2 regions of the Nocardia sp. NPDC057440 genome follow, and region 2 is predicted to be linked to the other one. Evidence: riboswitches for the same ligand, from Rfam matches in the RefSeq annotation. Region 2 holds a riboswitch; the other holds the start of a gene.
What was found. A riboswitch is a leader RNA that binds a small molecule or an ion and turns the genes downstream of it on or off. The one in region 2 is predicted to bind thiamine pyrophosphate.
Positions count from the first base shown of each region.

Region 1: another riboswitch for thiamine pyrophosphate. It lies ahead of ACFU4Z_RS28430 (purine-cytosine permease family protein); the one in region 2 lies ahead of thiC (phosphomethylpyrimidine synthase ThiC).

Region 1 is NZ_JBHVDF010000016.1:76,949-92,576, forward strand. It holds gene ACFU4Z_RS28395 (RNA polymerase sigma-70 factor) at 1-528, shown strand, start outside; gene ACFU4Z_RS28400 (metallophosphoesterase) at 687-1,823, opposite strand; gene ACFU4Z_RS28405 (group II truncated hemoglobin) at 1,946-2,428, opposite strand; gene ACFU4Z_RS28410 (hypothetical protein) at 2,585-4,216, shown strand; gene ACFU4Z_RS28415 (FixH family protein) at 4,213-4,668, shown strand; gene ACFU4Z_RS28420 (hypothetical protein) at 4,736-5,908, shown strand; gene ACFU4Z_RS28425 (hypothetical protein) at 5,905-6,450, shown strand; gene ACFU4Z_RS28430 (purine-cytosine permease family protein) at 6,479-7,849, opposite strand; TPP riboswitch at 7,844-7,960, opposite strand; gene ACFU4Z_RS28435 (hypothetical protein) at 8,503-9,729, shown strand; gene ACFU4Z_RS28440 (helix-turn-helix transcriptional regulator) at 10,083-10,532, shown strand; gene ACFU4Z_RS28445 (VOC family protein) at 10,538-10,948, shown strand; gene ACFU4Z_RS28450 (ATP-binding cassette domain-containing protein) at 11,390-13,801, shown strand; gene ACFU4Z_RS28455 (MarR family winged helix-turn-helix transcriptional regulator) at 14,212-14,652, opposite strand; gene rox (rifampin monooxygenase) at 15,071-15,628, shown strand, end outside.
Region 2 is NZ_JBHVDF010000002.1:543,932-559,559, reverse strand. It holds gene ACFU4Z_RS05870 (lipase family protein) at 1-1,377, shown strand, start outside; gene ACFU4Z_RS05865 (VOC family protein) at 1,513-1,995, shown strand; gene ACFU4Z_RS05860 (hypothetical protein) at 2,143-2,337, opposite strand; TPP riboswitch at 2,448-2,572, shown strand; gene thiC (phosphomethylpyrimidine synthase ThiC) at 2,564-4,192, shown strand; gene ACFU4Z_RS05850 (NAD-dependent epimerase/dehydratase family protein) at 4,410-5,324, shown strand; gene ACFU4Z_RS05845 (MDR family MFS transporter) at 5,353-6,840, opposite strand; gene ACFU4Z_RS05840 (TetR/AcrR family transcriptional regulator) at 6,949-7,524, shown strand; gene ACFU4Z_RS05835 (DUF1772 domain-containing protein) at 7,958-8,434, shown strand; gene ACFU4Z_RS05830 (TetR family transcriptional regulator) at 8,608-9,165, opposite strand; gene ACFU4Z_RS05825 (KasA/KasB family beta-ketoacyl-ACP synthase) at 9,205-10,461, shown strand; gene ACFU4Z_RS05820 (thioesterase family protein) at 10,566-11,360, shown strand; gene ACFU4Z_RS05815 (VOC family protein) at 11,396-11,803, opposite strand; gene ACFU4Z_RS05810 (TetR/AcrR family transcriptional regulator) at 11,878-12,525, opposite strand; gene ACFU4Z_RS05805 (epoxide hydrolase family protein) at 12,613-13,749, shown strand; gene ACFU4Z_RS05800 (NAD(P)-dependent oxidoreductase) at 13,929-14,552, shown strand; gene ACFU4Z_RS05795 (alpha/beta fold hydrolase) at 14,677-15,628, shown strand, end outside.

The DNA of each region.
Region 1 (15,628 bases), on a different contig from region 2:
GCGCCGACCGAGCGGGCGGTGTTCGTGCTGCGCGAGGTGTTCGATCTGGAGTACGACGAAATCGCCGAAGCCGTCGACAAGACCCCGGCCGCGGTCCGCCAGCTCGCATACCGGGCACGGGCATACGTCGCCGCGCGCCGACCGCGCGGGGTCGTTTCCGCGGCCGAGGCCCGAGTCGCCCTCGAGGCGTTCCAACGAGCGATCGAAACGGGCGATCTGCAAAACCTGCTCGACATCCTCGCACCTGATGTCGTCCTCCTGAGCGACGGTGGCGGAATCGTCCAGGCCGCGCTGTCGCCAGTCGTGGGGGCCGACCTGGTGGCTCGCGTGCTGGGCAAGATCGCCGCCGCGGCGTCGCTGCAGCCGGCGCAAGTCAACGGCCACCCGGCGCTGATCATCCAGCTCAACGGCAAGGTCGACACCATCGTGGCGATACGCATCGACGACAGCCTGATCACCGGGCTCTACGCCGTGCGCAACCCTGAGAAGCTGTCGCGTATGCAACGCGAGACCGCCCTACGCCGCTGAGCCGAGACAGCACCAGGACCTGTCAGCCCTTTATGGGACAGTTCGGGTACGCCACGGTGTGGATACGCGCGGGTGTCCAGCGACCTCTCGCCATATCCGACCGATTCGGCGATTCCGGATCCCGTCCACTGACCGACAGTTCCAGGATTCCGAGGCCGTCAGCTCTGGGGTGACCGCAACACCAGGACGGTGATCTCGCTGGGCGCGAAAACCCGCAGCTGCGGGCCCCAGAATCCGGTGCCGCGGCTCGTGTACAGCTGGGTGCCCGCGCCATGGCGGCTCAAGCCTGCGACGACCGGTTGCTCGAGGCGAACAAGGTAGTGGAACGGCCAGATCTGACCGCCGTGGGTGTGGCCGGAGATCTGCAGCGCGACCCCCGCGGCGGCGGCTTCGACGACCTGGCGGGGCTGATGGGCGAGCAACACGATCGGTGTGTTCGGTTCCACGCCCGCGAGTGCGGCAGACAGGTTCGGGCCGTGGCCTTCGAGCCCGACACCGGTCGGGTCGTCGATGCCCGCCATCACCAGTTGGTCCCCGCCCCGGCCGACGGTCTCGTGCTGATTGTGCAGCGGCTGCCAACCGATCGAGGCCATGTGCTCGATCCAGCCGGGCGCATCGCCGAAGTATTCGTGGTTGCCGGTGATGTAGAACTTGCCGAGCTCGGCGTCCACCTTGCCGAGCGGATCCACCTGCGCGCGCCGCTTCGCGACCGAACCGTCCGCGAGATCACCTGCGTGGCAAGCGATATCGGGCTGCTGCGCGTTGACGACCTCGACGACCCGCTCCGACCAGCGCAACCGGTCCAGCGCCGCGAAATGGGTATCGGTGATGACCACCATCCGCAGCCCGTCGAGCCCGCGCCCGAGTCCGGGGATCGACACCTCCAGGGTGCGCACCCGAGGCACCCGCCGCGCCTCGACGATTCCCCACACCGTCAACCCTGCCGCCACCGCGAGCACTCCGACCGCGACGATGCGCGACCGTTGCGGATCCTCCACCCCGGCGACGATCAACCCGACCCGGGCAACGTTGCCGATCACCGACCAGCTGAACACCACCCACATCACACCGAGCAACGTGTCACCGACGATGGATGCGGCATCCGACTGCGCCGGCCCGTGCCCGAGGAACATCGCCGCAGGCAGACAGAGGAATCCGAGCAGAAACACCGCCGACCCCAGCCAGAACAGCGGGCCATCGCCGCCGGTCGGCGCTTCGACCACAGTCCACCAGGGCAGCAGGAACAGCACGGCGGGAATCGCCAGGAACAGAACAACACGCGGAACGTACTTCAACAGGATTCATCCTTGTTGGCGCAGGGTGCAGCGCACGGTCCACTCCCGCCCGGCGCTATGGGCGCTATCGACGATAACAGCGTTAACCGAACGTCGGCGTCGACCGCATCCCGCCACCGACCCTACGGCTGATACGGCGGCGCGACGCCCCAGCCCCAATGCGGCATCGGCGCTTCCAGCGGCGGATGCGCCTCTGGCTGCGAGTTCGTCTGCGCGATACGGGTGCCCCACTCGATGTAGGAGGCGAACGCGGCGCGGAATTCCGGGTCGGCGGGCAGACCGACCTCGTCGGCGGCATCCATCAGCAGGTTCACCCAGCGACGACGCTGCGGTTCGGTGATGGCTTTGCCGAGGTGCTGACGCACCATGTGGTGGTAGCCGCCGCGCTCGCCGCTGTAGGTCTCGGGCCCGCCGAACACCTCGGCAAGCCACATCGCGACATACTTCGGATGCCCGGGGTCCATACCGCGGAATAAGGGGCCGACCACATCGTCCTTCAGGACCTCGCGGTAGAACGCGGTGGTCAACGCCTCGAAGGCCGGCATGCCACCCGCCCATTCGAACAGGGTCGGCACGGCGGGATCGCCGACAGCAGAGTCCGTCACCAGCCCAACCCTACACAAAACCCGGACCGCACCCCGGGTGCGCGAACAACCACAGGCCGTCGGATTATCCGGGACTTCCCCCAGCACGGCATCACTCCGGCGAGGGAGGCCAAATCCCCACTGAAGGTGATGATCTCACCGATTCCCGCCCCTACCATGGCGGTGGTGACCGTTGCCGCCGATGCCGTTCGCGGCCGCGTCCTGCTCGTCGCGGGACTGTGCGCTCTGTTCGTGTCTGTCTGGATGGCGCCGGCGTTCGCCGACTCGCCTGCCTCGGGCGCGGACGTGTCGGTCGCGCAGAGCCTTGGCGATCGCGAACTGACCCTCGTGCTGCGCCGGGTGACCAGCGTGCCCGGTCCGCTTCGCGTGGACGTCGTCACCCACACCGGGACTGCCGCAGGACAACTCACGCTCGCGGCGACGCCGACCGGAGCAGCCGCCCACCCGGCAGCGCCTGCCCCGGGCGCACCCAGTACCGGGGCGGTGATCGACCTCGGCGGCACACCCGGAATGTACTCGGCCACACTGGCAATGGATCGCGCTGGGCCGTGGGAGCTGGCTGTCGGTGACGGCGTGCGCGTGGCGCGGATCCCGTTCGTGGTGCCCGCACAGGTCACCTCACCGCCGGAGCGTCTGGTCTACGGCGGATTCCTGGTCGCGGGAGTGCTGCTGCCCGTGTCGATCCTGATGGCGATTCGTGCCCGCCGCAGCGGGTGGGCGCTGCTTCCGGCCGGTGGGATGGTGGCCGGGATCGCGGTGTCGGTGACATCCGCGCTGCTGTCGGCGTCGCTACCGCTTCCTCCGCAGCCAGGCAGCCAGCTCGACCCGACGGTGGACAACCTCGAGAATCCCTATGCCTTGAAACAGCCGTTGATCTCGGACTTCTCCCGTCCCCCAGTGCTGCTCACCGTGACAGGCGACCCGGTATCCGCCGGTCGGCCGGGCAACCTCGATCTGTTCGTGATCGACGCGGCCACCGGCGCACCCGTCGACGACCTGCTCGTGCACGACAGTGCGCTGATGCATCTGCTGGTGGTCGGCCCGTCCGGTAGGCTGTCTCATCTGCACCCGATCCGGATCGCCCCCGGCCGCTATCAAGTCCATCTGGCCTCGCCGGAGCCCGGACATCATGCCCTGTCCGCCGAGGTGGCCCGCCGCGGCGGCGGGGTCCAAATGGTGCGTGCCGCAACCGGTTTCACTGTCACACCGGGTGCGACAGCACAGGTGCCGCCACCGACCGCGGTGTCTCTGGGCGCAGCAACCACCACCGCATCGACCGTGGTGGACGCCAACCCCATCACGGTCAGAACAACAACAGCGGTAGCAGGCACACCGACCACCCTCACCGTCGAAATCGGCGACACCGCCGACTTGCAACCGTGGCTCGGCATGGTCGGGCACCTGATCATGGCCGGACCGCTGCCGGACACTGATGGCACCGATATGGCTGCGGCCGTACAGGATTCGCCCATCTGGGGACACGCCCACTCGATGGGCTCGACATCGATGGCAGGTATGTCCGACATGCCGGAGATGAGCGGTATGCACGAGAGGGGTGGCGCGGCCGCCACCGCGGGTCGGGGAACCATGCTGATGGCGCCGGTGAACGGCGAGAGCGCCCCCGATGAAACCGTGGCCGCCTACGGACCCGATGTCCCTTTCACCTACACCTTCCCCTCCGCGGGCCGATATCGGCTGTGGATCCAGGTCGAACGGCACTACACCGTGCTCACCGTCCCGATCGTGCTCGATGTCGCGGCCGCCCCGACGGCGGGAGCGCACCGGTGAGCGCCACGGCCGCAGCACCGGTAAGCGGCCACGGTTCGCGGCAGCGTGGTGTTCTCGTGGGTGGTGGTGGCGTCGTCATCGTCGCCGTCATCGTCGCGCTCGTGTGGCAGGCCTGGCCGCGATCGCCCGCCCCGGTGGTGCTGAACACCGGCACGCCCCAGCACCTCGTGACCGTCACCGTCGACAGGCCGCGCCTCGGCACCACCGACATCGACATCACGATCACCGATCGGGCCGGTGTCCCGATCGACCATGCCGCAGTGCTGCTTCAGGCGAACCAGCCGATCATGGGCCACGCCGGTCAACCGGTGGCGGCGGCGCCCACGAGCCCCGGCCACTTCCATGCGGCGGGTGTGGCATTGATGATGACCGGCCCCTGGGACCTCCGGCTCTCGATCGATACCCACGACGGCGGCGAGCAGCTCACGCTGCCGGTCTGGGTCGGTGGCTGAGATCGAGCCGACTGCACACGCATCAGGAACAACCATCGCAGCACGACCAGGGAAAGGACCGCCCGTCATGAGCACCCGAGCACCGTCCGACGCGTCCGCAGACCGCGGCGGACCGGCGGTGACCACCACAGCATCCGCACCCGCCGCTGCCTCCGACAATGGCACGGCGGCTCGTATCGGCGCCTGGGTCGTCGTACTCGGCACCGCTGTCACGCTGGTGGGATTGAGCTGGGATATCCAGTGGCACAACGAAGTCGGCCCCGACACCTTCTTCACCCTGCCGCACCTGTTCCTGTACTCCGGCAGCGCCATCTCCGGGTTCGCCAGCCTCGCCATGGTCCTCATCGCCACCTCCGCCCAACGCGCCGGACGCCCGGTACCCCGGATGGGCGGCACACCCATACGGGTGTTCGGCAGCAACCTCACCGCACCGCTCGGCTATATGGTCGCCGGAGCAGGTGCGGCATTGTTCCTGCTCTACGGTCTCCTCGATCTGGAGTGGCATTCGATCTACGGCTTCGACGCGGTGCTGAACACCCCCTCACACGTGGCGCTGTTCCTGTCGATCACGCTCACCATGATCGGCAGCATCATCGTGTTCGCCGCCCATCGCGACCATCGCTGGGGCCGGATCGGCATCGTGGTGGCGATCCCGATCCTTATCACCTTCGCGCCGATCCCCACCAACGCGTTGAACAACCTTGCGCTGCCCGCCGATCCGACCATCCTCGGGATCGTGCTGTTCGGGCCGATGCTGCTGATCCTCGGCGCGGCATTGCTCGCCCGCGCCGGCGCCGCCGTCGCTATCGCCTGCTCGCTGGGAGCGATGCAGGCGATCCTCTGGTGGTTCTCGCCGTGGGCCGCCGAAACCTATGCCTCGGCGATCGGGCTGCCGCTGCGCGACGGTCTCACCGGGCGGCCACCGCAGCTGCCCGCGATCATGCCGATGTTCCTGATCGTCGCGGCCGTCGTCGTCGAGGGGTTGTTCCGGCCGGCGCGCACCCGCGGTTACGACGCCAAGAAGATCGTGCTGGTGGCCGGTGTCGCGACCGGCGTGATCGTCGGGGTGAGCTTTCCGCTGCAAATGAACCTCACCCACGCCATGTCGCACCTCGCGTTCGCCGACGTCCTGACGGTCACGCTGCTCGGGATTCCGCTCGGATTGCTCGCCGGGTTCCTCGGCGGCCGATTCACCACCATGCTGCAGGCACTCGCTCCCACGACGGAGGACCACCGATGATCGTGCTGCGCAGACTCACTGTCGCTGTACTGGCCGCTGTCACCCTGTCGCTGGTCGCGATCGCACCTGCTGCCGCGTACGCGCCGGTCGACATCGTGCACACCGAGCGGGTCCAGGCCGGCCCGTACAGTCTCACCGTCGGGTTCTCCACCTGGCCACTGCGGGCGATGAAGTCCCTGGACTTCACGTTCCTGCCCGATGGCGGCATCACCGATAAGTCCGGAACCTTGCGCGTGACCGGCCCCGCGATCAAACCGGGACGCCGCGCAGCCCCGCTGGTGCGGCACCCCCGCAAACGCGATTCCTGGGGCTTGGATGTCAAAGCGTTCGACGACCCCGGCAGCTACCGATTCGCCTTCACCATCGACGGGCCGCTCGGGCCCGGCGAAGGGACCCTCGACGGCGTCGAAGTTCTCGACCAACCCGGGCCACCACTGCCGCTGAGCTGGACCATCGGCACCCTGCCGCTGCTGGGTCTGATCGTGTTTCTTGCGGTGGCCTGGCGTCGTACCCGACCAGGCCGTCAAACCTTGATCGTCTGAGCCTGCCCGTCCGCGAACCGCGGTGCTGTCAGGCCGATTTCCGGGCGGTCGCGACCCGTCCGACGAGCCAGGCCACCAGCACCGCGGCCAGGAACGACAACAGTGACGCGCTCATCCACGGCTGTTTGGTGAAGTGCAGCTTCTCCTGGATATTCACCCAGAAGTCGGTCCACACGCCCGCGTCACCCGGGTTGATGAGCTGATACACCGACAGGCCCACCAGCCAGGCGACGATCATCCCCCAGCGCGAAGGAGCATCCGGTGCGGTGTTCCAGTCCCCCTTCGCCCGCAGGAAGAAGTCGGCGACGAGCACACCGAGCAGCGGCACGAACACCGAACCGATCAACCCGAGGAAGCCGAAGTAGTTCTCCATCTTCAGCTGCAGCGCCAGCACCGTGATCAGCGCACCGAGCCCGATCGACAGCACCCGGCGGTCGATGCGCGGCGCGAGGTTCTGGATGGACACAGCCGTGGAGTACACGTTGGCGAAGGACTGATCGGCCTCGCGCAACACGAAAACGAAGAAGAACACCGCACCGAGACTCACCTGCAGGAATGGCGTGTACTGGCCGCCGTCACCGGTCGCAAGGGCCAACGCGAACAAGCCGAGGATGTAGGCGACGATCTGGGTGATCGCATACGCCCCGCTGGCCGCGCCGAAGGCGGCGCCGGTGCTGCGGGAATGGCGGGTGTAGTCGGCCGCGACCGGCACCCACGAGATCGACACGGCCAGCGCCGCATCGGTGGCGATCCAGAACAAACTCCAGTCGACACCGAACGGCCCGGCACCGGTGGGGCCGGGATTGGTGGTCAGGTCGGGCAGACCCTTGTGCAGGAACTGGATGTAGAACCAGATCAGGGCGATCACCACGCCCACGGTCACGAACCGGCGCAGCAGCCGGACCGAGCCGAGCGGCCAGATCGTCAGCGCGGTCGTCAGCACACCGGCCACCACCACATACAGCCAGTGCGGACCGCCGCCGAACAGCTCTTCGGCAGCATTGCCGATGACGATCAACTCGAAGGTTCCCCAGCCGATGAGCTGGGCGATATTGAGCACGGTCGGCAGATAGCTGAGCTTCGCGCCGAACAGGCCACGCAGCAACACCATCGCGGGCTTGCCGGTCTGCGCCCCCGGCACCGCGGCAAGCCCGAGCATCACACCGCCGAGGACAGTTCCCACGATCATCGCGAGGATGCCCGCGGCGATCGAGATCTGCGGCGCGTACTCGGTGTTCGGAGCCAGCACCGTGTACGCGCCGGTGAACGCGACGAGGCTGACGCCGAGATTGGCCCAGAAGGCGCTCTGGTCCCAGAACGACAGCACCTTCGGTGCGGGCTCCTCGAGGGTCAGCGGCGCCTCGTGCCGTTCGGATTCATCCAGGGTCGGTGCGGACATGCCGAAGCACTACTCCCTACGCCGGCATTACCCGGACAGGTTCATGCGGTCGGCGAAACATCGAGTCCGCCCTCTCAGCCCGGCCGTGCCCGAGCTCCCGCGGTGGGGTCTTATTCGGGCGAATAGTACACGCGACGCACCGTGTCACACAGCCTTCTGTCCTTCGACCGAATCCAGCAACGGGGCGTCGTCACGCACAGCCCAGTGTTCGACCACCAACCCCGTCGGAAATCCGGAAGATGTCCACCTGCTCCAGGCCACCGGTCTTCCATCGGTGCGACCCCCGTGTCACCGCGGGAACCCAATGCGGATGTGCCGGCCGCGGCAGGCGTACGACACATGACGCGGCCCTCGCTCGACAGCACCTCGTGCAATTCCGCACTGCAGTCTGCAAAACTCGTGGCATACCACTGGACAACGACGTCGAGGATGTCCAGCCGACGGCCACTGACGTTGTCGCAGAAGTCCGGTGCGAACGAACTCAGCACGGTGCGGTCGCCGCGCAGGGTGAAGTCGAGCCGGCCGGTGGCCAACGCACGAGCGTCGACGGACGGCTTGGTTCGGATGTTCCCCATGCCGCGCAAGCCGGGCGCAGATTGCAGCGAATGCCGTCGTGCAGGCGGTGAATTCGCCGAGGAGAGGCGGGCACGGTCATGATGGGATCCACGCGTCGCGCGGTCGCGGTGCTCGGCGCGATCGTAGCGCTGGGTGGGTCGGCGGCGTGTGCGGCCGAGGGCGAACCGGACGCAGGCAGCCGCGCGACCTCGACGCCCACCGAGCAGTCGACCCGCGGCGAGATCGTCTCGGCAACACCGGTCGCCCAGCTGTCGGCAACCGACACCAGCGCGTACCTGAACACCTCGGCCCGCAACGGTATCGACGCCTATCGCGTCGTGTACCGGACCATCGACACCAGCGGCCGGCCCACCACCGCCAGTGGCCTGGTCGTGCTGCCGCGCACCGACTCGCGCAGGCTGCGCGTGGTCAGCTACGCGCACGGCACGCTGTCGCTCAAGAGCGACGCACCGTCGGTGAACGGGACGACCCGCCCCGACCGGGCGCGCACGATCATGTTCGCCGCGGCGGGCTATGCGGCGGTCGCGCCGGACTATTTGGGACTCGGTGAAGGTCCGGGGTTCCATCCCTACACGCACGCCCCGACGGAAGTCAGCGCCTCGGTCGACCTGTTGCGTGTGGCTCGGACGGTCGCGGCCCGTGAGCAACGCGAACTCGACTCCGACATCCTGGTCACCGGCTTCTCCCAAGGCGGCCAGGCAGCGACGGCGCTGGGCAAGGCACTGGACGCGGGCCAGGTCCCCGGCTTCGGGCTCGCGGCGCTGGCGCCGGTGAGCGGACCCTACGACGTACAGAATGTGCAGACGCCCGCAGGTCTCGACGGCCAGGTTATGCCCGCGAGCGCGGTCTTCTACTTCGCCTACTGGCTCACCTCGATGAACCGCATCCACCATCTCTACGACAGCCCCGCCGAAGCATTCCAGGAACCGTATGCCACCAAGGTAGAGGCGCTCTTCGACGGCAACCACACCGAAATCGCCATCGGCGCAGCCCTGCTCACCGCGCCACAACAGCTGTTGACGCCCAAGTTCATCGCCTGGTCACGCAACCCCACCGGAGCCGCACGCGACGCCGTCGCCGATACCGACGGCACCTGCGACTGGACGCCCCGCGTCCCGGTCCACCTCTATGCCGCCTCCGGTGATCGCAGTGTCCCCTACGCCAATTCCGAACACTGCCTGCAAGCGCTGCGCAGCGATAAGGCCACCCTGCTCGACCTCGGCGATATCGATCACGGCAGCACCGCCACCATCGCGCTGCCACAGATCCTGGAGGTATTCCAACAGCAGGCCCCACCCACCTGAGCCGCCCGCATCGCCGGATCGTGCCTCCGTCGGTAGCAGGGGTACACCAAGCCCCTTCCCGTTGGCGACCTCCGTCAGGTCCGGCCAGACCGGGGGCGAGGAGTAGATCCGCCCGATCCGGCGCTGAGCGGTGTTGCGGGCGCAACCCTGCCCTGGTGGAACCGCCGGGAAGCACTTGCCAAGAAACCGATTCGTCTGGATCCCGCCGCACACGGCACTGTCACTACGCGAAGACTTCGCCGACTCCGGCCCCCAAGAGCAGCACGTGGCAGACCGGGACAGAGCGGACGCGGCGTGTGGTGGAACGTCGGCGACGCTGGTCAACTCCGGCGCGACGTGGGACGATCGCGGAAATGACCAGCAAACCCGCCACGGAACAGTATCTGCGCGACCTCGCGCGACTGCGCCGCGTCCGCGACCGGATGGACCGGGAGTACACACAGCCGCTGGACGTCGAGGCGCTCGCCCGCGACGCGCACATGTCGGCCGGGCACCTCAGCCGCCAGTTTCGCCTCGCCTACGGCGAATCGCCGTACGGCTACCTGATGACGCGGCGTATCGAGCGCGCGATGGCACTGCTGCGTCGTGGTGACCTCAGCGTCACCGAGGTCTGTTTCGCGGTCGGCTGCCAGTCGCTGGGCACCTTCAGCACTCGCTTCACCGAGCTGGTCGGAATGTCGCCGAGCACCTACCGGCGCGAGGCGGCGCTCGCGACGGCGGGGATGCCGTCCTGCGTGGCGAAACAGGTGACCAGACCGATCAGGAATCGAGAAGCGCAGGTCGCCGACCCGCAATTAGCCTGATTGCCATGGACATCACCATTCACTCGAGCTTCCTGCCCCAGGACGACCCGGACGCAGCCCTGGCCTTCTACCGCGACACCCTCGGCTTCGAGGTCCGCAAAGACGTCGGATACAACGGGCTGCGCTGGATCACCGTCGGCCCGGCCGACCAGCCCGGAACCTCCATCGTCCTGCATCCGCCAGCCGTCGACCCCGGCATCACCGACGACGAGCGCCGCACCATCCTCGAGATGATGGCCAAGGGCACCTACGGCGGCATCCTCCTGGCTACCAAGGACCTCGATGGCACCTTCGAGCGAGTGCAGGCCAGCGACGCCGAGGTGGTTCAGGAGCCGACCGAGCAGCCGTACGGGGTTCGCGACTGTGCGGTCCGCGATCCTGCGGGCAACCTGGTCCGCATCCAGGAGCTGCGCTGAGCCGTCCGGCGATCGCAGGCCACGACCTGCACAGACCGCACGTGAACGAGCCTGTGCACGAGGCAGCGGCGACCGTCATAGGCACCGAGAGAAAACGTGCCGGTGCGGCTTGCATGACCGACGAGCGCTACCCACGCTTCCGGGTGTGGCGTCGCAACACCGAGCATCAGCCAACCAACGGAAATCCGGCAGCCGCACTCACCGGGGCCACGCCGTAGCGCTGATTCCGCATCTGCCCGCGTCGCGTCGAGGCTCGGCGCGTTCGACGAGAGGCTCGACCGCGAGCGGATGTGACGGCCGCCGGTTGGTCCGATGAGCCGATGACTCGGCCGGGCGCGCCGACGAGGGATAACCAAACGCACTGATCGAAGCCTGATTAGATCGAGCAAGGCCACGACGACGGAGACCGCCAACACGGCCCGCGCAACAGATGGAGACACGATGACCACGGCCACGAGGACGAAAACGAAGTCGCCCGCCCCGCACGCTGCCGACAGCCACGATCTGATCCGCGTGCACGGCGCGCGCGTGAACAACCTCCGGGACGTCAGCATCGAGATCCCCAAGCGCAGGCTGACGGTGTTCACCGGTGTCTCCGGCTCGGGCAAGAGCTCGCTGGTCTTCAGCACCATCGCCGCGGAGTCGCAGCGGCTGATCAACGAGACCTACAGCGCCTTCGTGCAGGGCTTCATGCCAACGCAGGCGCGGCCCGAGGTCGACGTGCTCGAAGGGCTGACGACCGTGATCACCGTCGACCAGCAGCGGATGGGCGCCGACCCCCGCTCCACGGTCGGGACCGCCACCGACGCGAGCGCGATGCTGCGCATCCTCTTCAGCCGACTCGGGCAGCCGCACATCGGCTCGCCCCAGGCGTTCTCCTTCAACGTCGCCTCGATCAGCGGAGCGGGTGCGGTCGCCATAGAACGCGCCGGACGGACCGTGAAGGAGCGGCGCAGCTTCAGCATCACCGGCGGCATGTGCCCGCGCTGCGAAGGCCGGGGCATGGTCTCCGATATCGACCTCACCCAGCTCTACGACGACTCCAAGTCGCTTGCCGACGGCGCGTTCACCATCCCGGGCTGGAAGTCGGACAGCTTCTGGACGGTGCGGGTCTACGCCGAGTCGGGCTTCGTCGACCCGAACAAGCCGATTCGCAAGTACACCAAGAAGGAACTCAACGACTTCCTCTACAAAGAGCCGACCAAGGTGAAGGTCGACGGCGTCAACCTCACCTACGAGGGGCTGATCCCCAAGGTGCAGAAGTCGTTCCTCGCCAAGGACCCCGACGCGCTGCAGCCGCACATCCGGGCGTTCGTGGACCGGGCGGTCACCTTCACCACCTGTCCCGAATGCGGTGGCACCCGGCTCAGCGAGCTGGCCCGCTCCTCGCGGATCGGCGGGATCAACATCGCCGACGCCTGCGCGATGCAGATCAGCGACCTCGCCGAATGGATCCGCGGCCTCGATGAGCCTTCGGTCGCGCCGTTGCTCGCCGCGCTGGGGCACACCCTCGACTCGTTCGTGGAGATCGGGCTGGGATATCTCTCGCTCGAACGGCCGTCGGGCACACTGTCGGGCGGTGAGGCACAGCGCGTCAAGATGATCCGCCACCTCGGGTCGGCGCTCACCGACGTCACCTACGTCTTCGACGAGCCCACCATCGGGCTGCATCCACACGACATCCAGCGGATGAACGACCTGCTGCGCCAACTGCGGGACAAGGGCAACACGGTGCTCGTCGTGGAGCACAAACCGGAGACGATCGTGATCGCCGACCACGTCGTCGACCTCGGCCCCGGTGCCGGTACCGGAGGCGGCACCGTCTGCTTCGAGGGCACCGTCGAAGGACTGCGAGCCAGCGGCACCATCACCGGCCGCCATTTCGACGACCGCGCCGCCGTCAAAGAGACTGTGCGCAAGCCCACCGGCACGCTGGAGATCCGCGGCGCGACGACACACAACCTCCAGGACGTCGACGTCGATATCCCGCTCGGGGTGCTCTGCGTCGTCACCGGCGTCGCCGGCTCCGGCAAGAGCTCGCTCGTGCACGGGTCGATCCCCCGCGGCGTGGATGTGGTGTCGGTCGACCAGGGCGCGATCCGCGGCTCGCGGCGCAGCAACCCGGCGACATACACCGGATTGCTCGACCCGATCCGCAAGGCGTTCGCGAAAGCCAACGGCGTGAAGCCCGCGCTGTTCAGCGCCAACTCCGAGGGCGCCTGCCCCAACTGCAACGGCGTCGGGGTGATCTACACCGACCTGGCGATGATGGCCGGTGTCGCCACCACGTGCGAGGAGTGCGAGGGGAAGCGGTATCAGGCGTCGGTGCTGGAATACCACCACGGCGGCCGCGACATCAGCGAGGTGCTGGCGATGTCGGTGACCGAGGCCGAGAAGTTCTTCGGCGCCGGCGACGCGGGCATACCGGCCGCGCACGCCATTCTCGGCCGGCTCGCCGACGTCGGGCTCGGCTACCTCAGCCTCGGCCAGCCGCTCACCACGCTGTCCGGCGGCGAGCGGCAGCGGCTCAAGCTGGCCACTCACATGTCGGAGAAGGGCGGCGTCTACGTTCTCGACGAGCCGACCGCGGGTCTGCACCTCGCCGACGTCGAGCAGTTGCTCGGCTTGCTCGACCGCCTCGTCGACTCCGGCAAGTCGGTCATCGTCGTCGAGCACCATCAGGCAGTCATGGCGCACGCCGACTGGATCATCGACCTCGGCCCCGGCGCCGGCCACGACGGCGGCCGGATCGTCTTCGAAGGCACCCCCGCCGATCTCGTCGCCGCCCGTTCCACCCTTACCGGCGAGCACCTCTCGGCCTACGTCGGCACCCGACCGGTGCTACCACGATAGGGACACCGGCCACCGCCGTGGCGCTCGTGGCCGGTGCCGGGTTGCCTCGTTCGACAGAAGCCTTCAGAGCCGATAACGGCTCCTGTCGGCACCGGACGGAAGATCTCGGCAGACGCGGACCGCTGCCGTCGGCACCTTCGCCGACAAGTAGTGGCCGAAATCACCTGCCAGATCGGCTATTCCGGCCCCGGGACGATGGAACCGGGGTTGGCGCTGAGATTGATCTTGATCGAATTGCACAGGGCAGGACTCCGTGTCGGGATTCCCTGGAAGATCGCTGGTCGCTGGCGAGGGGCGGCTACCCTCCGTCGGGTGCGGTTTTTCGTCGGGCCGGTCAGTCCGGCGATGCCGCGACGCCAAGGCGTCGTGGCCAGCCGTCAAGTCGCTTTACTGAGGCTCGCCGGCCCTCCTCACCCCCGTTGGTGATGTGTGAGCAGTCGAGTGAGCAGGCGGGTCAAGTTCTTTCTGTCCTCGGCCGGAAGCGGTCCGAGTAGGTCGTCCTGCACCTTGTCGAGCGCTCGGTCCATTCGTCGCAGTTGCCGGTCGCCCGCCTTGGTGAGGGTCACGATGTTGCGTCTTCGGTCGTCCGGGTCCGGGGTCCGCTCGACGAAACCCTGCTCGGACAGTTCGTTGATCGCCGCCACCACGTCGCTGCGGTCCATGCTGCACCGGCGACCGAGCTCGGCCTGGCTGGCGATCCCGAACTCGTCCAGCGCGGCCAGAATGCGGTAGTGGTACCCACGCGCACCCACCTCGCCGAAGCTGTCGGAGGCCAACCGGTGGGCGTGCACTGCCAACTGGGTCAGCAGCCAACTCGGCTTCGCGGTCAGGCGTGCGGGTGTCTGTTCCACGACAGCCACCCTACATTGTTGGCGCAGCCAATGAATACCCATATAGTTGGCGGTGCCGATATCAGTGGCGCCACGAAATGTGGCGCTATGTCCACGGAGACTCTGATCGCCGACCGTATCGAGATCGCGGAATCGTCGTTCACAGCGGACGACAAAAGAAATAGCAAGGAGCTTGTCAACTCCCTGCCACTCTCAACATATAGCGCACCGGGGGCCTTGCGGCAAGACCGGGGTCGTGCTGCAGAATCTCCAGCCGAAGCCAGAACCTGCGGAATCAGGGATTCGCGAAGTACGTGAGTTTTGTCGGACGTGTAGGTCTCGCGGGGTGTCGAACCGCCGGTGGGACTCACGGTGCGGTTGCCGCCGGACTACGCGGAGCAGTTGGCCGAAATGCAACCTTGTCGAATGAGGGGTTTTCATGATCGACGTGATCGTTGCCGGTGGTGGACCGACCGGCTTGATGCTGGCCGGCGAGTTGCGGCTGCACGGCGTGCACGCGCTCGTGCTGGAGAAGGAGGCCGAGCCGACCAGGCATGTCCGATCGCTCGGCCTGCACGTGCGCAGTATTGAGGTGCTGGACCAGCGCGGTCTGCTGGAGCGGTTCCTCGCGCACGGCAAGCAGTACCCGGTCGGCGGCTTCTTCGCCGGCATCGAAAAGCCGCGGCCCGACCGGCTGGACACCGCACATCCGTACGTCCTCGGCATCGCGCAGCCCGTCACCGAGCGCCTGCTGGCCGAGCACGCCAGCGAGCTCGGCGTCGAGATCCGGCGCGGCCGCGAACTGGTCGGGCTGAGCCACAACGAGGACGGGGTGACCGTCGAGCTGGCCGATGGCACGCGGTTGCGCTCGCGCTACCTCGTCGGTTGCGACGGCGGCCGCAGCACGGTGCGCAAGCTGCTCGGCGTCGGCTTCCCCGGCGAGCCCACCCGGGTCGAGTCGTTGCTGGGCGAGATGGAGGTGGCCGCGCCGCCGGAG
Region 2 (15,628 bases):
AGAAGCCGGACCGCGGCACGCGTCGTGGCGACGGCAGTGACGATGGCCGTCGTGCTGACAAGCGCACTACTGGCCGGAGGCCTTGCTGCCACCCCGGCTGCTGCGGCACCGCCACTGCCGCAACATGATTCGTTCTATCAGCCGACCGAGGGATTCGAATCGCGGGAACCGGGCGCGATCCTGCGTGCACGGGAGGTGAGGTTGGCCGTACTGACCCTGCTGCCGCTGAATGTGCGCTCGTGGCAGCTGCTGTACCGCACCACCGACCTGTTCGGGAAGCCCACCGCGGCCGTCACGACGGTGGTGCTGCCCGCGGGCGCCGATCCGAACCGGACCCGGCCGCTGGTCTCGCTGCAGTTCTACTACGACAGTGCAAGCCCCGACTGCGCGCCGTCGTTCGTGCTGCAACAGGGCAGCGGACTCGCAGGCGCCGAGGGCATCCATTCGCAGAGTGAGCTGATCGCGCTGGCAGCGCTGATCAGCCAGGGCTGGGCGATCTCGATTCCGGACTACGAGGGCCTCGACGGCCATCTCGCGGTGGCCGAAGAACCCGGATACATGACACTCGACGGCATCCGCGCGGCCGAACGATTCGAACCGCTCGGCCTGGACGGCGTGAACACACCGGTGGCCATGTGGGGTTACTCGGGCGGCGGCATGGGTAGCGGGTGGGCGGCCGAAATGCAGCCGTCCTACGCGCCGGAACTGAACGTCAAGGGCGTCGCGCTCGGTGCGCCGACCTCCGATGTGGTTTCGCTGCTGCACGTCAACGGGTCGATGTTCTCGAGCCTCATCGGCATCGGTATCTCCTCGCTGCGCAAGGCGTACCCGAGCTTCAAGGAAGCCGCCGACCGGTACCTGACCCCCGAAGGACGGGCGCTGATGGACCGGACCGAGCGTCAGTGCCTGCCACGCAACGCACTGACCATGATGTTCATCGACTACCAGCGGCTGCTGACAATTCCGATCGCGGATTTCCTCGCGGTTCCGGAAATCAAGGAGGTCTTCGACGCGACGGTGCTCGGCCGCAATATCCCCACCGCGCCGATATTCCTCTACCAGGGCGTCTTCGACGAGGCGGTCCCGTGGTGGACCAATGACCGGCTGGCCCGGCAGTACTGCGCGGGCGGCGCGTCGGTCGTCTACACCCGCGATCATCTCAGCGAGCATCTGACGCTGCCGTCGCTCGGCATGGGGCAGACCTTCAACTGGCTGAAGTCGCGGCTCGCGCCGAACGCCCCCGAGCAGGTCGGCTGCCGCACCGACAACGTCGTGTCCATGCTGGCCGACACCAATGCGCTGCTGTCCCAGATCGAGATCAATCTCAACGCCACCTTCGGCGCCCTCGGGTTCCCCATCGGCCCGCGCGAGCGCTGATCGGCACCTCGCGGCTGCTCGTCTCCGACCGGATACCGGACCGGTCGGGGGCGAGCTTCGCCGTCTGTCCACGATGAGTTCTTGTCCCCCGTACCGTCTGCATTAATGCACGCAACTTCACTCGGGAGGATCGTCATGCAGAAAATCGTCACCAACCTCTGGTACGACACCGAGGCCGAGCAAGCAGCCGAGTTCTACTGTTCACTGTTCGAAGACTCGAAGGTCACCAACGTCGTGCCCTACACCGAGGCGGGTCCGCGCGAGGCGGGTACGACCATGCTCGTCGACTTCGAGCTCAACGGTCAGAAGTTCACCGCCATCAACGGCGGCGGCGACTACCACTACACCCACGCCATGTCGCTGCTGGTCAATTGCGACAGCCAAGCAGAGGTCGACCGCCTCTGGACCGCCCTGCTCGCCGACGGCGGCCACGAAATCGAATGCGGTTGGCTCAACGACAAATACGGCGTCCCCTGGCAGATCTGGCCTTCGGAAGCCGACCAACTGCTGACCGGCTCCGACCCCGCCGCGATCAACCGCGCGGTAGCCGCCATGCTCGGCATGAAAAAGATCGACCTCCAGGCAATGCGCGACGCCTACAACACCCCCGCCACCTAATGGCGCTGTCGGACGCAGTCCGTCGATAGCCGCGCCGGGCCGAGCGGAGGCAAGGCAGCCGCCTAGCCCAGCCTCGGCAGGCGAACAAGATCGACAGGACCTGGTCGTGCGATGCCGCGATGATGTCGGAGTTGATCTCGAGTGGACTCAGTCGATGCGCCAGGCGCCGACCTGGCGATAGGCGGAGTTGTAGATGTCGGAGGCGTCGCCTTCGACCAGTTGGTAATGCTTCATGTTTCCGCCCCAGTAGCGCAGGATGCGGCCTAGCTCCACGGCGAGGTCGGCAGGTGCCGGCACGCCGTCGGGCAGGGCATCCAGGTCCACTTCCAGGGTGAATTTCACGCTGTCGAATCTACCGGTGCCGCAGTGGTCGGTGGCGGCCGTGGCTGGATGTTCGTCCGATCATTGCGCGCGGCAACGAGGGGTGCGGGTATGGTCGGCCGGGAAAAATTCACATCGCCAACGGGGGCTCGCACCAGCGGGCTGAGAGGACAGCTAGCCCATTCGGGCGGCAGGGCTGTCGACCGTATGAACCTGACCGGGTAATGCCGGCGTAGGGAGGAATTCCATGACGACGACACCTGTCGAGACCGTGACAACGGGTCCTATCGAGGGCAGCGTCAAGCACTACCACGAGGTCGATGACCTGCGCATTCCGGTGCGTCGCATCAACCTGACCAACGGCGAGCATTTCGACGTCTACGACACCTCGGGCCCGTACACCGATGACGCCGCCACCATCGACGTCGAGGCCGGCCTACCGAAGTTGCGCGACGGCTGGACCAAGCCGGAGGTCGCCGGCCCGCCCACCCAGCTCGCGTGGGCGCGCCAGGGCATCATCACCCCGGAAATGCGGTTCATCGCGGCCCGCGAGGGCGTGGCGCCCGAGCTGGTGCGCGACGAGGTGGCCGCGGGCCGCGCGGTGATCCCCGCCAATCACAAGCATCCGGAGCTGGAGCCGACGATCATCGGCAAGAAGTTCCTGGTGAAGATCAACGCGAATATCGGCAACTCGGCCGTATCCTCTTCCATCGCAGAGGAAGTCGAGAAGATGGTGTGGGCCACTCGCTGGGGCGCCGACACCATCATGGACCTGTCCACCGGCAAGAACATCCACGAGACGCGCGAGTGGATCCTGCGCAATTCCCCCGTCCCGGTCGGCACCGTCCCGATCTACCAGGCGCTGGAAAAGGTGAACGGCGATCCGACAGCGCTCACCTGGGAGATCTACCGCGACACCGTGATCGAGCAGTGCGAGCAGGGCGTCGACTACATGACCGTGCACGCGGGCGTGCTGCTGCGCTACGTGCCGCTGACCGCCAAGCGGGTCACCGGCATCGTCTCGCGCGGCGGTTCCATCATGGCCGCCTGGTGTCTGGCCCATCACCAGGAATCGTTCCTGTACACCAACTTCGCCGAGCTCTGCGAGATCCTGGCGAAGTACGACGTCACCTTCTCCCTCGGCGACGGTCTGCGGCCCGGCTCCATCGCCGACGCGAACGACGAGGCCCAGTTCGCCGAGTTGCGCACCCTCGGCGAGCTGACGAAGATCGCGAAATCCTTTGGCGTGCAGGTGATGATCGAGGGCCCCGGCCACGTGCCGATGCACAAGATCGTGGAGAACGTGAAGCTCGAAGAGGAGCTGTGCGAGGAAGCGCCGTTCTACACCCTCGGCCCGCTCGCCACCGACATCGCGCCCGCCTACGACCACATCACCTCGGCCATCGGCGCCGCGATCATCGCGCAGGCCGGCACCGCGATGCTCTGCTACGTGACGCCCAAGGAGCACCTCGGCCTGCCCAACCGCGACGACGTCAAGGTCGGCGTGATCACCTACAAGATCGCCGCCCACGCCGCCGACCTCGCCAAGGGCCACCCGCACGCCCAGGACCGGGACAACGAATTGTCCAAGGCCCGTTTCGAATTCCGCTGGCGCGACCAGTTCGCCCTCTCGCTGGATCCGGATACCGCCCGCGAGTACCACGACGAAACCCTGCCCGCCGAGCCTGCCAAGACCGCACACTTCTGCTCGATGTGCGGCCCGAAGTTCTGCTCGATGCGGATCTCGGCGGATGTCAGGGAGTACGCGGCACGTCAGGGGCTCGACGAAGCCACGGCGTTGGAGGCAGGCATGGCGGAGAAGTCCGCGGAGTTCGCCGACGCGGGCGGCAAGGTCTACTTGCCTGTGGTCTCCTAGCCCGATTCACCGCACCCGCCGGGTTCGCCTTCGGACCCGGCGGGTCGCGTGGATTCCCCGCAGCCATAGCGTTCTACTGGAACGTGCCGAGGGCCGTGGCGTACTGGGCTGGATTCCGAAGCGAATCGGCCTCCGCTCCGGTCATGCCATGACGCGGACCAATCACTCGATCGCCGACGGCCCGAGCCACGAACCGAGGTGAGCTGTGCGGATACTCGTGACAGGAGCGAACGGCTACCTCGGCGCAGCCGTCGCGGAAGCATTGCGCGATGGCGGATATGACGTCGTCGGACTTATCCACAGCGACCGTTCACGGGTACCGGACGGCCTGCCCGTCCGGTCCGCCGAGCTACTCGACCCGGGCTCGCTACGTGCGGCAGTGCGGGGCATGGATGTGGTGTGCCACCTCGCCGGGCTCACCCGCGTTCGTGAGTCTTTCACTGATCCCGATCGGTATTTCGATGTCAATGCCGCAGGGACAGTGGCACTGCTGCGGGCCATGGAGTCGGAGGGTGTCGGCGCCATGGTTTTCGCGTCCACCGCCGCGATCTACGGCGCACCCGAACAGCAGCCGATGACCGAAGACCTCCCCGACAACCCACCCCATCCGTATGCCGCGAGCAAACAAGCCGCCGAACAGGCCATCGAAGCCGAATCCCGCACCGGGCGACTCGCCGCAGTGATCCTGCGGCTGTTCAATATCGCGGGCGGACCGGACCCGGACAGCACTCGAATCCTGCCGCGCATCCTCGCGGCGGCCGCCGGTGACAGCCCCGCCCTGACTCTCAACGGCGACGGCAGCACCGGTCGCGACTACGTGCATATCGCCGATGCCGCAAGGGCTTTCGGCGCGGCGATCGCAACGATGCCGAGCCATGGAATGTGCGCGCGCTACAACATCGGCAGCGGAGTCGGCACCAGCGTGCGGCAATTGATCGACGTCGTCTCGCAGGTGACGGGGCGCGACATCCCGATCGAGCACCGCCCTGCGGTTGCGGAACCACAACGACTCGTCAGCGACAGTGGCCGGGCGCGTCTTGAACTCGGCTGGACTGCAACAACTTCCGATATCGAAAGCATTGTCCGCGAGGCGTGGTCGTGCCGCCCGACAACAAACGAACGGCCGGAGTGAGATTCCACTCCGACCGTCTCGAATCGAATCAGGACGCGGTCTCGGGCTGCGCCTCGGCGGTAGTTCCCACCCGCACGGCCGGTTCGGGCGCTTTGCCGCGCAGCGGGACCTCCTCGATGAACCACGAGACAATGAATCCCAAGGCGCAGATAACGGTTGCGGCCAGGAATACGTAGCCGGTGCCTGCAGCGAACGCCTCGAGGTAACCGTTACCGTCGGCGGGCACATGCCCATGCAAGGCCCTGGCGAACAGCGAGCCGAAGGCGGCCACACCGAGAGAGCCGCCGAGGGTGCGGAACAGGGTGGTTGCTCCGGAAGCGGCGCCGATGTGCTTCATATCCACGCTGTTCTGGGCGATCGCGGTGGAAAGCTGCATCGCGAAACCGAGTCCGGTCCCGATCAATGCCATCGCGAAACCCGTTGCCAGACGCCCTGTTCCGGCATCCACCATGATCAGCAGCGCGGTCCCCGCGGTGAGAAATCCGCCGCCGAGGATGAAGTAGATCTTGTATCTACCGGTGGCGCTCATCCGCTTGCCGACGATCTGGGAAACGATCAGCAGCGGAATCATCATCGGCAGCAACAACAGTCCGGAATTCGCGGCAGAAGCACCTTGGACCGTCTGCTGGAACAGCGGCAGGTAGAGGATCGCTCCGAACATCACCACACCGCCGACCAGTGCCGTCAGCGCGGAGACGACGAGATTGCGGCTGCGGAAGATCTCCAATGGAATCACCGGATCGAAGGCTTTCCGCTCGATGGCGAGAAAGGCACTCACCGCCGCGACGGCCAGCGCGACCAGTCCGAGGATCGGCACCGAGAGCCAGGAGTACTCGACGCCACCCCACGTCGCGACCAGCACAAGGGCGGCGATAGCGGTCGCGAGGGCGACAATGCCCGCGTAGTCGATGGTGACCTTCTTGCGAGCGACAGGTAGGTCGAGCATCCAGAACGACCAGGCGAAGGCCAGTATGCCGAGTGGAATGTTGAGGTAGAACGCCCAGCGCCAGTCGAGGCCGTCGGTGATCACGCCACCGAGCAGTGGTCCGCCGATGGTGCCGATCGCCATGGTCGTCGCGGTCATGCCCTGGTATTTGCCGCGTTCGCGCGGCGGCACCAGCGCGCCGATGAGTGCCAATGCGCTGACGGCGATACCGCCCGCACCGAGGCCCTGTAGTGCACGGAACCCGATCAGCGCGGGCATCGACCAGGCCGCGCCCGCGAGCACCGACCCGACGATGAACACCCCGATGGCCGTCAGGAACACCGGCTTGCGGCTGAACAGGTCGCCGAGCTTCGCCCACACGGGTGTCGATATCGCCGACAGCAGTGCATAGGCGGTCACCACCCAGGCGACCTGGCTCAGGCCGCCCAGCTCACCGACGATCGTCGGCATCGCGGTGCCGACGATCGCGTTGTCGAGCATCGCCAACAGCATCGCGAGCATCACCCCGGCCAGGACCAGCCGGATCGACCGCTGCGGCGCGGTCTGCGTCTCGGTTCTTATTGCGGACATGGCCGCTCACCTCCTCGATTTCGAACAGCGTCAGAAAACCATATCGACTACAAAAGTACAACTGCTCCGACTTTGAAGTCGATAGCTAATCGGAGTAGAGTCGTCGACATGACCGCGACGACAGGGCGCCGCGAGCGCAAGAAGGCCCAGACCCGGCAGACGCTCGCGGACGCCGCGACGCGACTGTTCCTGGAACGCGGCTACGACAACGTCGGCGTCCGCGACGTCGCCGAAGCGGCGGACGTCTCACTCAGCACGCTGTTCAAGCACTTCCCCGGCAAAGAGGCCCTGGTCTTCGATCTGGACGAGGAGCTGGAGGCCGCCATGGTTGCCGCGGTCCGCGACCGAGCACCGGGCCAGTCGGTGCTGCACGCCATCCGCGACTATTTGGTGCTCAACCGCACCAGATCCGGTACCGACCCCGACATCGCGGCCTTCCACGACCTGGTGAACTCGACACCTGCGCTGCGCGAGTACGCGCACCGAATGTGGCTACGGCACGAGACCGCGCTTGCCGCCGCGATCGCCGAGGCGACCGACGCACCCGAAGACGACCTCGCCGCCGCCGGGCTCGCCCATTTCGCCTTGGAGAGCACCCAAATCGCCGGTGACCGCGAGGACCCGCCGCGCGCCCTGCGCGAGCTCTTCGACCTTCTCGAACATGGCTGGGGCCGCACCCAGTAACTGCCGCAAGACGGCAGCGCTCGGCACACGCACGCGGCGGCCGACCAGAATCGTCGGCATCTGCCCCCGCGCGCGTAAACGTATGCGCTGGAACGAAATACGCCGATCAGCTGCCCGTACTCCGGTATCGAGATACGTGCGGATCGGCAATCAGCGACGGCAGCGCGACATTCAGAATCGTGACGTCCATCGCCACCAGCAACAGGCTCGCGCACACGGCGAACATCAGCCACCACTCGGAGCTGATCGCGTAGCCCCTCCGCAGACATCGCGCTCCTTCGCTCGCCCGAACGAACCTCGGCCGGCATCTACGGCCCGCTAGCAAACAGGAAGCTACCGAGCTGGGCGCGACCTTCTGAATCTTCTGCTTGCTTTTGAATCTAGCTGTGCTAGATTCTATATCGCAGCTAGAACGAGAGAACGGAAAGTCGCCATGCTCACCACGGTCATCCAGCTCGTCGCCATCGTCGCGGTCCTCGCCAACGCGATCGTCTACGGCACCGACACCCTCGCCGCTATGGTCATGCGGTCGGTCCACGCCGAACTGGACGACCGCACCATGACCATCAACGCGGGATGGGGTCACTACTACGCCGACAAGCGGATGCCGATCGTCGGCATCAGCGGCGTGGTGACCGCGGTGGCGACCAGCGTCATCGCGGCCATCGGCGGACACTTCGCGGCCGCCGTCGCAGCCGGGATCGCCGTACTGGCCCTGGTGTCGTGGCTCGGCGTCTATGTGCGGGTCGCCAAGCCGATCAATGCCGTGCAGACCACCGCCGCGCAGACCGGGATCATCCCGCCGAATGCACGTGCCCTGCAGGAGAAGTGGGATAGCGTCGTCAACGGTCGCGTGGCCCTGCAGTTCATCGCCATCGCCGCCTTGTGCGCCGCCATCGCCCTTGCGTGACAGCATCTCCGCCACACCTACGCGTGAGCCGTGCGACCCCCATCGGGTGCACGGCTCACACTCGTTCGTCGTGGCAACAGCCCAGGTGGCCGCCGGATAACACCGTTCGGACCGGAAATCGAAAGCACAACAACAGCTTCCACACCGATGGCGCAGAACCTGCCGATGAACCGTCAGCGCAGATTCTGCTCGATCAGGCGGTGGGCCGCGCGGTCGGCGCGGTCGATGTCGCCGGTGATCAGGCGGTCTTGGATGACGCCGCGCAGGCCGGAAATCAATAGCGTGGCAACGGCTTCCGGGTCTTCGATCGATGCGATGCGACGTAGCGCCTCGGTGAGCGCCGCGACGAAGGTGGCGATCGCGGCGTCGGCGTAGGCGGCGTACGGGCTGCGCGGGGCGCAGGCAGTGCCGAGCACCTGCAACAGGACGCGCACACTGGTCGCACCCGCGCCCGACAGGCTCGCCGTATAGAAGTCGCTCAGTCGCCGCCGGAGTTCCGCGGCGTCGCCGACGTCCGCGAACAGTGCCGCGATGTCGGGGCGCTGGGTGGTGAGCGCCTGGACGAGCATCTCCTCTTTGGTGTCGAAGTAGTAGATCAGCATGCGGGAGCTGGTGCCGAGCTCGGCCGCGAGTGGGCGCAGCGACAGGTCCGCCAGGCCGTGATCGGCGATGTATCGCACCACGTCGGCGAGGAGTTCGGCGCGTTTTGCTTGGTCGAGTGGGCGGGCCATGAGTTGACTGTAGCGAGTGGTACAGGTATCCATGACATCGTGACTGTAACAATCGCTTCAGAAACTACCGGCGCTGCTCGCGACTCGGTCGTGGTCACCGCCTACGCCGCGACCACATCACTCGCCGACGACGCGGACACCACCTGGTCCGAGCTGCTGGCCTGCCACAGCGGCATCGGGACGCTCGAGGAGGATTTCGTCACCGAATACGACCTGCCGGTGCGGATCGGCGGCAAGCTGAAGTCACAACCCGGCGAGCAGTTGACCCGGATCGAGCAGCGGCGGCTGTCCTATGTCGAGCAGATGGCGCTGGTGCTCGGACGCCGAGTCTGGAGCAATGCGGGTGCGCCCGCGGTGGACCGTGAACGGCTGGCCGTCGCGATCGGCACCGGCCTCGGCGGCGGCGACGCGCTCATCAACGCGGTGGACGCCATGCGCGAGGGCGGCTACCGGAAGGTATCGCCGATGTCGGTGCCGATGGTGATGCCCAACGGGCCCGCCGCCACGGTCGGCCTCGAAATCGGTGCACAGGCAGGCGTTTTCGCGCCGGTCTCGGCGTGCTCGTCGGGTTCCGAGGCGATCGCGCAGGCCTGGCGGCTGATCAGCACCGGCGAGGCCGACATCGTCGTCGCGGGCGGCGTCGAGGGCCACATCCACGCGGTGCCCATCGCGAGCTTCGCCATGATGCGCGCGATGAGCACGCGCAACGACGAACCGCAGCGCGCGTCGCGGCCGTTCGACCGGGATCGCGACGGCTTCGTCTTCGGCGAGGCCGGGGCCCTGCTGGTGCTCGAATCCGAGCGTCACGCACGAGCGCGTGGCGCGCAGATCCACGGCAGGGTGCTCGGCGCGGGAATCACCTCGGACGCCTACCACATCGTCGCATCGGACCCCGGCGGCATCGGCGCGGCGCGAGCCATGCGCAAGGCGATAAGCACAGCGGGACTGCAGGTTTCGGATATCCACCATGTCAACGCGCACGCCACGTCGACCTCGGTCGGTGACGCGTCGGAGGCCAACGCGATCGCGGCCGTTGTGCCAGACGCCTCGGTCTACGCACCGAAATCCGCACTGGGACACTCGATCGGCGCGGTCGGCGCGCTCGAATCCATCCTGACCATTCTGACCCTGCGCGACCAGATCGTCCCGCCCACACTGAATCTCGACGATCGCGACCCCGACATCGACCTCGATATCGTCGCGGGCGCACCACGCCGCCAACGGATCGACTACGCGCTCAACAACTCCTTCGGCTTCGGCGGCCACAACGTCGCCCTCGCCTTCGGCCGGGCCTAGACCTGACAGGCGCCAGCGCCGGAGTACCGTCCCGAATGGAATCGTCAACCGACAGATAACTCGCCGACCGGCAGCGCCGCCGGCCCGATGGGACGGACAACGACGTGGCCGACGCCTTCTACCTACCTGACCCGGCGGACCCCGATCGGTTCGTCTCGACCGAGCTCACCCGAGGTCCGTGGTCACCGGACGCCCAGCACGCCGGGCCGCCGTCCGCGCTGCTCGGCTACGCGATCGAACGCTGCGCACCGCGGGAGGGCTTCCAGGTCGGCAGGGTCGCGGTCGAGATTCTCGGCCCGGTTCCGCTGGCGCCGCTGACCGTCGAGGCGCGCGTCACCCGGCCCGGCCGCAGCGTCGAGCTCATCGAAGCGACGCTCTCAGCCGATCGCGGGCCGGTCATGAAGGCCAACGCCTGGCGCTTCAGACTGGCCGAGCCCGAACTGACCCTGCCCCCGCAGATCATCCCCTCCGGCATCCGTCCGGGACCCGAGCAGGCGATCCCGTCGGCGTTTCCGGCCAGCCAGCCGGTCGGCTTCCACACCGGTATCGAATACCGGTTCATCACAGGATCATTCGCCGAACCCGGACCCGCGATCTGCTGGATCCGGCTGAAATATCCGATCGTGGCGGGCACCACCGCGAGCCCACTGGAACGCACCCTGGCCGCCGCCGACTCCGGCAACGGTGTGAGCTCGGTCCTGGACTGGTCGCGCTACCTGTTCATCAACACCGACCTCACCGTCACACTGCACCGCATACCGGTAGGCGAATGGATCTGCCTCGACGCCGTCACCTACCCCCAACCACACGGTATCGGCCTGGCCGAATCCGCCCTCTTCGACGAAAAAGGCCCCCTCGGCCGCAGCACCCAAGCCCTCCTCCTCGCCAATCGCGGATAGCGTCGCAGCCATGCCACACCGTCGGGCACGCATGGCTAGGGGCGCGTGGAGATCTGCTGGACGGCCCAGCCGTTGCCGTCAGGGTCGGTGAAGAAGAGGAAGCCGACGTTGTCCAGGAGGTCGGGCATCGGGGTCGGGCTGTGGCCGAGAACTTGGACATCGCTGACCTCGACGCCGCGTTCGACCAACTCGGCGTGGGCTTTTCGGATGTCGGGGACCACCAGCTGCAAACCTTGCAGCGAGCCGGGTTCCATCGTGGGAACCGCGCCCTCGCCGATGACGATGGAGCAGCCGGAGCCCGGTGGGGTCAGCTGTACCAGCCGGACGCCCTCGCCGATTTCGGTGTCGTGGTCGACCGCGAAACCCAACTGCTCGGAGTAGAAGTCCTTGGCCCGGTCGATGTCCGATACCGGCACGATCACGACCTCGAGTGTCCAGTTCATCGCGAGTCCTTTCGCTGCTGCGGACAGGGATATTCCTACCAGTGCAGACGCGCGGTCGTCGGCGAAATCATCGGTCACGGACGCCGCTGCCAACGCCAGGCGAATTCGCCGGCCTCCGGCGGCGGACCCGGCAGCTCGCCCTCGACCGTCAGGCCCGCGATGAGCAGCCCGAGAACGCGACGGCGCAGCTCGGCGGTGCGCTTGCCGTCGGGCATCGAAATGGCGGCGCAGGCTTCCAGGACGAGGCCGAGATCCAGGCTGGTGACGTCGGGACGCAGTCGCCCGGAGGCGTGAGCGCGGCGCACCAGCTCCTCAGCAACCTCCCCCGCGTGCAGCACGTCGGGCAACATCGATTCGTCCGGCGTGAAGGTGCCCGCCAGATGCACTGTCAGCGAGTGCACGTCGGCATCGACCACCCGCTCCAGGAATCCGACGAAGCCGTGCCAGCCGTCGGAGTCCTCCAGTGCGGCATCGGCTTCCACGTTGTAGCGGCGCAGGCCCTGGTGGCACAGGGTGCGCAAGAGGTCCTCCTTGCTCGGATAGCGGCGATAGAGCGCGCTGATCCCGACCCCGGCGCGTTCGGCGACGGCGGCGATCGGGGCGTTGGGATCGGCGAGGAAAACCGCCCGCGCGGCCTCCATGATCAACCCGTCGTTGCGGGCGGCCTGGGCCTTGCGGCCCGGCAGGGCCTTCGGAGCTGGGGTTTCGGATGTTTTCGGCATGACTTCAGCGTAGCACTTGAAACGGAACGATCCGTTCTGCTACTGTCTTAAACAGAACGAAGCATTCCGTTTCACAAGGAGAAGATCATGAACGCCGTTCGCCCCTTCACCATCGACATCCCGCAGACCCAGCTCGACGACCTGGCCAACCGGCTGCAACGGGCGATCTGGCCGAACGAGCTGAGCGGCGTCGCCGACTCCTACGGCGTGCCGAACGAGCGAGTGCGCGCCCTCGCCGAGCACTGGCTGGATCATTTCGACTGGCGGGCGCTGGAGGCGAAGCTGAACTCCTACCCGCAGTTCGTCACCGAGATCGAGGGCGAGGACATCCACTTCCTGCACATCAAGTCCTCGCGGGCCGACGCGCTCCCGGTGATCCTGAGCCACGGCTGGCCGGGTTCGATCCTGGAATACCTCGACGTCATCGCCCCGCTCACCGAGCCGGAGTCCGCCGACGCCCCGGCCTTCCACCTGGTCATCCCCTCGCTGCCGGGATTCGGATTCTCCGGACCGACCCGCAGCACCGGCTGGGGTCGCGACCGCACCGCCAAGGCGTGGGTGGAGCTGATGAGCAGGCTCGGCTACGAGCGCTACGGTGCCATCGGCAACGACGGCGGCTCGATGATCTCGCCCGAGATCGGCCGCATCGATCCGGATCGCGTCGTCGGAGTTCATGTCACCCAACTGTTTTCGTTCCCGTCCGGCGACCCGGCGGAATTCGAGGGCCTGTCCGAGGACGACATGGCCGCGCTGGGGCACCTGCAGTGGTTCCACGAGAACAAGATGGCCTTCAACACCCTGCACAGCCAGCAGCCGCAGACCCTGGCCTTCGCGCTGAGCGATTCGCCGGTGGGCCTGCTCGGCTGGAATGCGCAGCTGTTCGGCGAGAGCCTCGACGACGACTTCGTGATCGGCAATGTGGCCATCTACTGGCTGACCGGCACCGCGGGCTCGTCGATTCGCTTCTACTACGAGGACGCCCACGTCGGGCAGCAGCCTGCCGCGCCCACCGAGACGCCGACCGGGCTCGCGATGTTCAAGGGCGACTTCCAGTCGATCCGCCGCTTCGCCGAGCGTGACCACCGCAAGATCGTCAGCTGGAACTCCTATGACGTCGGCTCCGTCACCGGCGGCCCCAACGACGCGGCAGGGCACTACGCCGCACACGAAGCGCCCGACGTCTTGGTCGGCGATATCCGGAGCTTCTTCGCCCAGCTCAGCTGAGTATTCTTCGCCACTCGACGGCCCGTGCCCGGTGTTCCGGCGCACGGGCCGTGGTGCGTCCCGCAGGCCCGAGACAGTCTCTTATGTCATCGAGACGCGCGGCCATGGTTCACCGGACTCGGCGCTGATGTACTGGATTCATCAACAGCTCAACAGCTTTCGAGAACAAGGAGAACACCGTGAAAATCGCAGTCTTCGGAGCGACAAGCACCGTCGGTCGCCAGGTCGTCGAGCAGGCCCTCGCGCAGGGTCACGAGGTGACGGCCTTCACCCGCAGCGCGGCCGGAGTCGAGCAGCGGCACGAGCGCTTGCACATCATCGAGGGCGACGTGCTCGACACAGCGTCGGTGGAGCGGGCCGTCGTGGGCCAGGACGCGGTGCTGATCTCACTCGGTGCGGGGCGCAAGGGCGTCATCCGGGCCGAGGGCACGCGTGCGGTCATCGAAGCGATGAACCGGACCGGAGTGAAGCGGCTGATCGCACAGACCACCCTCGGCGTCGGCGACAGCCGCGGCAATCTGAACTTCCTGTGGAAGTACGTCATGTTCGGCATGCTGCTGCGCCAGGCATACGCCGATCACGTGCAGCAGGAGGCGTACGTCCGCGCCAGCGACCTGGACTGGACCATCGTGCGCCCGAGCGCCTTCACCGACGGCCCGCGCACCGGCAGCTACCGCCGCGGATTCCCGGCCGACGAGACCGGACTCGCGCTGAAGATCGCCCGCGCCGATATCGCGGACTTCATGCTCGAGCAGCTGACCGACACGTCCTACCTCCGGCAGACTCCCGGCATCTCGAACTGAGGCAAGAGCCATGCCGCGCCGTTGGACCGGCTCATATCACCGGCCCGCCCGACCGCGACCCACGCGCCGACCAGGGGTGTGTGGGTCACGGCCGTGGAATACCTCGGCGTCACAGTTACTTGAAATGAGTGTGACCGATCACAAAATCTTCGAGCTCGGCGACTTCGCCTTTGCCGGTGGCACCGTGCCCAATGCCCGGCTGGCGTACCAGACCTACGGCGAGCTCGCGGACGACAAGTCGAACGCCATTCTCTTCCCGACCTGGTTCGCGGGGACCCACATCCACAACGAGTGGTTGATCGGCCCGGGCAAGGCGCTGGACACCACCCGCTACTTCGTGATCGCGCCGAATCTGTTCGGCAACGGGCTTTCCAGCTCGCCGAGCAATACCCCAGCGCCATACGACCGCGCGCGGTTCCCGAACGTCACCATTCTCGACAATGTCACCGCCCAGCACCGCTTGATCACCGAGCATTTCGGCATCACCCGACTGCCCCTTGTGATCGGCGCCTCGATGGGCGCGGCGCAGACCTACCAGTGGGCGGTCAGCTACCCGGACATGGTGGAACGCATGGCGTCGATCACCGGCTCGTCACACACCAGCCCGCACAACAAGGTCTTCCTCGACGGCCTGCGATACGCCCTGACCGCCGATGCGGCCTTCGCCGACGGCGACTACCCGGAACCGCCGCGCATCGGCCTGCGCGCGTTCGCCCGCGTGCTCGCGGGGTGGGCGTTGTCGCAGGCGTTCTATTGGGAGCGGGTCTACGAGAAAGTCGGCTTCGCCACCCTCGACGACTTCCTCACCAACCTGTGGGAGCCGATCTTCGCGACGGCGGACGCCAACGATCTACTCGCCCAGATCTGGACCTGGAAGCACGCCGACATCGGTCTGACACCGGGTTTCGACGGCGACACCGAGGCGGCATTGGCCGCCATCACGGCGAAGGCCGTGGCCCTGCCCGCCCTGAAGGATCTGTACTTCCCTCCGGAGGACGAGGCGTGGGCCGTCGGTCACATGCGGGACGCGAAACTCATTGTGGTACCCGGTATCTGGGGCCATCTCACCGGCGGCG